One region of the Leclercia sp. genome, then DNA from elsewhere that is predicted to be linked to it. Evidence: predicted binding sites of a transcription regulator. Region 1 holds the regulator's gene; the other holds the start of a gene.
What was found. The regulator PhoB, encoded in region 1, activates phosphate uptake and scavenging genes when phosphate is short. The targets are predictions, from matches to a motif close to CTGTCATAAAACTGNCNNAT.
Positions count from the first base shown of each region.

Region 2: pstS (phosphate ABC transporter substrate-binding protein PstS) is a predicted target of PhoB. The motif match lies at 2,329-2,348, and genes of this name have one in related genera.

Region 1 is NZ_DAIQCE010000002.1:334,285-338,483, forward strand. It holds gene phoR (phosphate regulon sensor histidine kinase PhoR) at 370-1,665, opposite strand; gene phoB (phosphate response regulator transcription factor PhoB) at 1,687-2,376, opposite strand; gene sbcD (exonuclease subunit SbcD) at 2,571-3,776, shown strand; gene sbcC (exonuclease subunit SbcC) at 3,773-4,199, shown strand, end outside.
Region 2 is NZ_DAIQCE010000004.1:30,039-34,237, forward strand. It holds gene glmU (bifunctional UDP-N-acetylglucosamine diphosphorylase/glucosamine-1-phosphate N-acetyltransferase GlmU) at 1-161, shown strand, start outside; gene glmS (glutamine--fructose-6-phosphate transaminase (isomerizing)) at 316-2,145, shown strand; gene pstS (phosphate ABC transporter substrate-binding protein PstS) at 2,436-3,476, shown strand; gene pstC (phosphate ABC transporter permease PstC) at 3,589-4,199, shown strand, end outside.

The sequences.
Region 1 (4,199 bases):
ATTTTTCGCTATCCCATGCGGAACAAAACAGCGGAAAAAATGTGCAATGTCAGCGGGAAATGCTCCCCTGCTGCCGTGGTCAGGAATATTTTTTCGATTTACCACGCAAATACAGTCTGTCCGACGATATCAGGAGGGCAATTTAAACGCTTATAACGTTTAAAGGCAATATGGGATCGCAAAACCAGAACAATATGCCAGGTTGAAAGTGAGACCTGAAACATTACACCATTTATCAGAAAAACCCATGGCTAATCATGCGAACAAAAAAGCAACAGGCGTATAAAATTTACCCGCGCTTCGGTTGACTGCAAAGCAAACAGGCCAGCTTTCGCTGGCCTGTGGCAATATCTGATTACAGAGACGCTGTCAGGCGCTGTTACTGGCAATCAAACGTTCCGGGATCACGAAACTGAATCGCGTGCTTTTGCCCGGCGTGCTGACGATATCGAGACGGCTGTCGTGGTGATTGATGGCGTGTTTCACAATAGCCAGCCCCAAACCGCTGCCCCCCGTCTGGCGGGAACGGGCTTTATCCACCCGATAAAAACGCTCGGTCAGGCGGGGAATATGCTCCGGGCCAATACCGGGGCCATCATCTTCCACGCTGAACTCCGCTCCCGTGGGCGCATGCTGCCAGCGCACGGTAATATGGGTGCCCGCCGGGGTGTGATTCACCGCGTTATAGACCAGGTTGGAGATGGCGCTGCGCAGTTCATCATTACTGCCGCGCACCTTAAGGCTGTTATCCACCTCAAAGGTGATCTGGTGCTGCTGCTGGCTTAAGGTTTGCGCCTCACGCTCCAGCATTCGCAGCATCATCGGCACGTCGATGGTTTCATTGAGCGCCAGGGTTGGCGCGGCCTCAATGCGGGAGAGCGTCAGCAGCTGCTTCACCAGCCCTTCCATCCGCTGCGTCTGCTCGCGCATGGTCTGGAGCGCTTTTTCCCGCGGCGCGCCCTCGAGCGTCTGCTCCTGCATCATCTCCAGATAGCCCTGCAATACCGTCAGCGGAGTGCGTAACTCGTGGCTGACGTTGGCGAAGAAGTTGCGCCGCGCCCCTTCCAGCTGGTGCATTTGCGTTACATCGCGCGCCACCATCAGCCACTGTTTGTCGCTGTAGGGCATCACGCGGATCTCCAGATGGCGACCGGTGTTCAGCACCAGATTGTGCGGGCGGGTGAAATCGCGTTTTTTCAGGTACTGCGCGAACTCGGGATAGCGCAGCAGGTTGAGGATATTCTGTCCATTATCGTCCGGCCAGCGCAGGCCCAGCAGCTGTTGCGCCAGCCCGTTGCACCAGAACATCGCTCCCTCTTCGGTGGTAAGCACCACCGCATCGGGCAGAGACTCCGCGCCGCTGCGAAAACGTTTGATCAGGCTGCCCAGCTCGCGTCGGCGTTTTTTATTACGCATCTGCATCTGGTGCAGGCCATACAGCAGCGGTTCCCAACTGCCGCTTCCCGGCGGAGGGGTCATGCTTCTGTCTACCCACAGCCACCATGAAAGGCGGAGCAGATTCCAGAAGTGCCAGACCAGCAGTCCGGTGACTGCTGCCAGCAAAAACCAGGGGAGATAACCAAAAACGGCCCCGAGGATCAGGGCCGGGATACAGCAAAGGACCAGTTCAAAACAGAGCCTTTTCCATGACAGCCGTTCCAGCACGCGTCACACTCCTGTCATTGTTCAGAAACGGGTAGAGAAACGATAACCCGTGCCGCGGACGGTCTGTACCATGCGATCGTGACCGCTGGTTTCCAGGGCCTTACGCAGACGACGAATATGCACATCCACCGTCCGGTCTTCAACATAGACGTTAGTGCCCCAGACATTATTGAGCAACTGCTCGCGGCTGTAGACGCGTTCCGGGTGGGTCATGAAGAAGTGCAGCAGTTTGAATTCGGTAGGCCCCATATCGAGGGGATTTTCACCGGTCATCACGCGGTGCGAGGTAGGATCCAGGCTCAGGCCCTGCATCTCAATCACCTCTTCCACCGCCATCGGGGAAATACGGCGCATCACCGCCTTGATACGCGCCACCAGCTCTTTCGGTGAGAAGGGTTTGGTGATGTAGTCATCCGCCCCGGTCTCCAGACCGCGGACGCGATCTTCCTCTTCGCCGCGGGCCGTCAACATCATCACCGGGATATCGCGGGTTAAGGCTTCACGTTTGATATGTTTGATGAATTGCAGACCGGAGCCGCCGGGCAACATCCAGTCGAGCAGGATCAGATCGGGCCAGGGTTCGTTGAGCTGATTCACCGCGCTGTCGTAATCTTCGGCTTCTACCGGTTGAAAGCCATTTTGTTCGAGCACGAAACAGACCATTTCACGAATGGGTGCTTCATCTTCTACGACCAGAATACGTCTCGCCATACTTAGCCCTGTCTTATTTAGGTTACATGTTTGTAATACGGCGTCATTATGCGTCAGATTTATGACAGATTTATGAAAAACCTGCCCACCCATCAAGGCAAGCCGTTGTTTTCTGGCCGCCCTGATTGTAGCGGTTATCTTCCTTCCCCTGAATGTTTATAATCCCGCTTACTTTTTTTTGCCACGGATCTGTTATGCGCATACTTCACACCTCGGACTGGCATCTGGGACAGAACTTCTACAGTAAAAGCCGCGCCGCCGAACATGAAGCGTTCCTCAACTGGCTGCTTGAGATGGCGCAATCCCACCAGGTTGACGCTATCCTGGTGGCCGGGGATATCTTCGACACCGGATCGCCGCCCAGCTATGCGCGAGAGCTGTATAACCGTTTCGTGGTCAACCTGCAGAAGACCGGATGTCATCTGGTGATTGTGGCCGGCAATCATGATTCCGTGGCCACACTGAATGAATCCCGTGAAATTCTTGCATTTCTTAACACCACCGTGGTCGCCAGCGCCGGTCACGGGCCACAAATTCTGCGCAAACGCGACGGGACGCCCGGGGCGGTGCTCTGCCCGATCCCATTCTTACGCCCTCGCGACGTGATGAAAAGCCAGGCGGGCCTCTCGGGGATCGAGAAACAGCAGCAGCTGTTAGCGGCCATCACCCACTATTATGCCGATCAGTATACTGCCGCCTGCCAGCTTCGCGGCGACAGCGTCCTGCCGATTATTGCCACCGGACACCTCACCACCGTCGGTGCCAGTAAAAGTGACGCGGTACGTGACATCTATATCGGGACGCTGGATGCCTTCCCGGCGCAGCATTTCCCGGCGGCCGACTATATTGCGCTGGGCCACATCCACCGCGCACAGAAGATTGGCGGCTGCGACCACATTCGCTACTGCGGCTCCCCCATTCCCCTCAGCTTTGATGAAACCGGCAAAAGCAAATGCGTACATCTGGTGAGTTTTGACCAGGGTAAGCTCAGCGCCGTCGACGCCCTGGAGGTGCCCATCACCCAACCGCTGGCGGTGCTGAAGGGCGATCTGGCGGCCATCGCCGCCCAGCTGGAGCAGTGGCGTGGCGTGGAGCAGACGCCTCCCGTCTGGCTGGATATCGAAATTGCCACCGAGGAGTACCTGCACGACATGCAGCGTAAAATTCAGCACCTGACGGAAGACCTGCCGGTGGAAGTGCTGCTGGTGCGGCGCAGTCGCGAGCTGCGCGAGAAGCTCCTCGCCAACAGCCTGCGTGAAACCCTCAGCGAGCTGCGGGTGGAGGAAGTTTTTGAGCGCCGCCTGGCGCAGGAGACCCTTGATGATGCGCAGCGGGCCCGGTTAAACGAGCTGTTCAGCCATGCCCTGCACGCCCTGGATAACGAGGAGGATAACGCGTGAAAATTCTCAGCCTGCGTCTGAAAAACCTCAACTCGCTCAAGGGCGAATGGAAAATCGACTTTACCGCCGAGCCTTTCCTCAGCAACGGCCTGTTTGCCATCACCGGCCCGACCGGCGCCGGGAAAACCACCCTGCTGGACGCCATCTGCCTCGCGCTGTACCACGAGACGCCGCGCCTCAACACCGTATCGCAATCGCAAAACGATCTGATGACCCGCGACACCGCCGAATGTCTGGCGGAGGTAGAGTTTGAGGTTAAAGGGGTCGCCTACCGCGCTTTCTGGAGCCAGAACCGGGCGCGCAATCAGCCGGACGGCAACCTGCAGGTGCCGCGCGTGGAGCTGGCCCGGTGTGAGGACGGCAAAATCCTCGCGGATAAAGTAAAAGATAAACTGGAGCTTGTCGCCTCGCTGACCGGGCTGG
Region 2 (4,199 bases), on a different contig from region 1:
TCGGTTCCGATTCGCAGCTGGTGGCCCCCGTGACCATCGGCAAAGGCGTCACCATTGCCGCAGGTACTACGGTGACGCGCGATGTGGCGGAAAACGAGCTGGTCATCAGCCGCGTGCCACAGGTTCACAAGCAGGGCTGGAAACGCCCGGTGAAGAAGTAAAAGCATTTTCGGGATGAGGGGATAAAATAATCCCCCTCCCATAAGCAGTACCCATAAAAATAACCCCACTCTCTACAAGGCTCGGGGCGCCCGAAAAGGGCACATACAGGTCAGCGACAACGCAGGCGAAAGCCTCTATTCGGAATCTAAAACTATGTGTGGAATTGTTGGCGCAGTCGCGCAGCGTGATATTGCTGAAATCCTTCTCGAAGGGTTACGTCGTCTGGAATACCGTGGTTACGACTCTGCCGGTCTGGCAGTGGTCGATGCAGAAGGGCACATGACCCGTCTGCGCCGCCTCGGTAAAGTAAACATGCTGTCACAGGCCGCGGAAGAAACCCCGCTGCACGGCGGTACAGGCATTGCCCATACCCGTTGGGCGACCCACGGTGAACCTTCTGAAGGCAACGCGCACCCGCATGTCTCTGAACACATTGTGGTGGTGCATAACGGCATCATCGAAAACCACGAGCCGCTGCGCGAAATACTCACCGAGCGCGGCTATACCTTCGTGTCTGAAACCGACACCGAGGTGATCGCCCACCTGGTTCACTGGGAGCTGAAGCAGGGCGGTACGCTGCGTGAAGCCGTACTGCGTGCCATCCCACAGCTGCGCGGCGCCTACGGCACCGTGATCATGGACAGCCGCGACCCGTCCACCCTGCTGGCCGCTCGCTCGGGCAGCCCGATGGTGATTGGTCTGGGGATGGGTGAAAACTTTATCGCCTCCGATCAGCTGGCGCTGCTGCCGGTAACCCGTCGCTTTATCTTCATGGAAGAGGGTGACATTGCCGAAGTGACCCGTCGTGACGTGACGCTGTTTGATAAATCGGGTGCGCCGGTGAAGCGTCAGGATATCGAATCCAGCCTGCAGTACGACGCGGGTGACAAAGGTGCTTACCGTCACTACATGCAGAAAGAGATCTACGAGCAGCCAAACGCCATCAAAAACACCCTGACCGGGCGCATCAGCCACGGTGAGGTGGATCTGAGCGAGCTGGGCGCCAACGCCAACGAGATGCTGGCTAACGTCGAGCATATTCAGATCGTGGCCTGCGGTACCTCCTACAACTCCGGTATGGTCTCCCGCTACTGGTTTGAATCCCTGGCAGGCGTGCCGTGCGACGTGGAAATCGCCTCTGAATTCCGCTATCGCAAATCAGCGGTGCGCCGTAACAGCCTGATGATCACCCTATCGCAGTCCGGCGAAACCGCCGACACCCTGGCGGCGCTGCGTCTGTCCAAAGAGCTGGGTTATCTCGGTTCGCTGGCGATCTGTAACGTGCCGGGCTCCTCGCTGGTGCGTGAATCCGATCTGGCGCTGATGACCAAAGCCGGCACTGAAATCGGCGTGGCCTCCACCAAAGCGTTCACCACCCAGCTGACGGTTCTGCTGATGCTGGTGGCGAAACTGGCTCGTCTGAAAGGCCAGGATGCCTCTGTTGAGCATGACATCGTTCATGGCCTGCAGGCGCTGCCGAGCCGTATTGAGCAGATGCTCTCGCAGGACAAACGCATTGAAGCGCTGGCGGAATCCTTCTCCGACAAGCATCACGCCCTGTTCCTCGGTCGTGGCGATCAGTACCCGATCGCGCTGGAAGGCGCTCTGAAGCTGAAAGAGATCTCCTACATCCACGCGGAAGCCTACGCCGCAGGCGAGCTGAAACACGGCCCGCTGGCGCTGATCGATGCGGATATGCCGGTGATCGTGGTGGCGCCTAACAACGAACTGCTGGAAAAACTGAAATCCAACATCGAAGAAGTCCGCGCCCGTGGCGGTGTCCTGTTTGTCTTCGCCGATAAAGATGCCGGTTTCGTCAGCAGCGACAACATGCACATCATCGAGATGCCGCATGTGGAAGAGGTGATTGCGCCAATCTTCTATACCGTACCGCTGCAGCTGCTGGCGTATCACGTCGCGCTGATTAAAGGCACCGACGTTGACCAGCCGCGTAACCTGGCGAAGTCCGTTACCGTAGAATAATCCCCTCAGGCTCCACCTTCGGGTGGAGCTTTTTTTCCCGCGTTTTTTAATGACAAACTGTCATCTTCAACTAACTTTTTCAGTGTCACAGAAAGAAAATTTTTCTGAAATCTTAGCGTCATAATGATATCCAACCTGCTGATATATAATCTTTATTTTAACTTCCCTAAAGCTAAATTCTCGCTGTCATAAAACTGTCATAATTCGTACATTTATCTGTCACCTGTTTGTCCTATTTTGCTCATCGTAGCCACTAAACAACGATTTACGAAAATCTTGCAGGAGACATTATGAAAGTTATGCGTACCACTGTCGCAACTGTTGTCGCCGCGACCTTATCGATGAGCGCGTTCTCTGTATTTGCAGAGGCAAGCCTGACTGGCGCTGGTGCAACCTTCCCTGCGCCGGTGTATGCCAAATGGGCTGATACCTACCAGAAAGAAACTGGTAACAAGGTGAACTACCAGGGTATCGGCTCCTCCGGTGGCGTTAAACAAATTACCGCGAATACCGTTGATTTCGGCGCATCTGATGCTCCGCTGTCGGATGAAAAACTGACGCAGGAAGGCCTGTTCCAGTTCCCGACCGTTATCGGTGGTGTTGTGCTGGCCGTGAATATCCCTGGTCTGAAGTCCGGCGAGCTGGTGCTGGACGGCAAAACCCTGGGTGATATCTATCTCGGCAAGATCAAAAAATGGGATGACGAAGCCATCACCAAACTGAACCCGGGCGTTAAGCTGCCTGCGCAGAACATCGCTGTGGTTCGTCGTGCTGACGGTTCCGGTACCTCCTTCGTCTTCACCAGCTACCTGGCGAAAGTGAACGAAGAGTGGAAATCCAAAGTCGGTTCCGGCTCTACCGTGAACTGGCCAACCGGCCTGGGCGGTAAAGGTAACGACGGTATCGCCGCTTTCGTACAGCGTCTGCCTGGCTCAATCGGCTACGTAGAATACGCTTACGCTAAGCAGAACAACCTGGCGTACACCAAGCTGGTCTCAGCTGACGGTAAACCAGTAAGCCCGACCGAAGAGAACTTTGCTAACGCGGCTAAAGGTGCTGACTGGAGCAAATCTTTCGCTCAGGACCTGACTAACCAGAAAGGCGAAGGCGCGTGGCCAATCACCTCCACCACCTTCATCCTGGTGCACAAAGAGCAGAAGAAACCTGAGCAGGGTACTGAAGTGCTGAAGTTCTTCGACTGGGCATACAAAAACGGCAACAAACAGGCGAACGACCTGGATTACGCCAGCCTGCCGGACAGCGTGGTTGAGCAGATTCGTGCTGCATGGAAAACCAACGTGAAAGACAGCAGCGGTAAAGCGCTGTACTAACAGGATATTTTTGACGAAGATGGCGGGTGGCAATAACGCTAACCCGCCAGGCCCGGTAAGCGTCAGCGCCACCGGGCATATTCGTAAGACGTCTCAAACAGAAGAGTAATTTATGGCTGCAACCAAGCCTGCATTTAACCCTCCGGGTAAAAAAGGTGACATGATTTTCAGCGCGCTGGTAAAACTGGCTGCGCTGATTGTGCTATTGCTGCTGGGCGGCATCATCGTGTCTCTGATTTTCTCCTCCTGGCCGAGCATCCAGAAATTTGGTTTCTCCTTCCTGTGGACCAAAGAGTGGGATGCGCCGAACGATATTTACGGTGCGCTGGTGCCGATCTACGGCACGCTGGTGACCTCATTTATCGCCCTGCTGATTGCCGTGCCGGTGAGCTTCGGTATCGCCCTGTTCCTGACGGAACTGGCGCCGAACTGGCTGAAGCGTCCGCTGGGTATCGCCATCGAGCTGCTGGCGGCAATTCCAAGTATCGTGTACGGCATGTGGGGCCTGTTTATCTTTGCCCCGCTGTTCGCGACATACTTCCAGGAGCCGGTGGGCAACGTCCTCTCCGCCATCCCGTTTGTGGGCGCCCTCTTCTCCGGTCCGGCATTCGGTATCGGGATCCTGGCCGCAGGCGTGATCCTCGCCATCATGATTATTCCGTACATCGCAGCGGTAATGCGCGATGTCTTCGAACAGACCCCGGTGATGATGAAAGAGTCGGC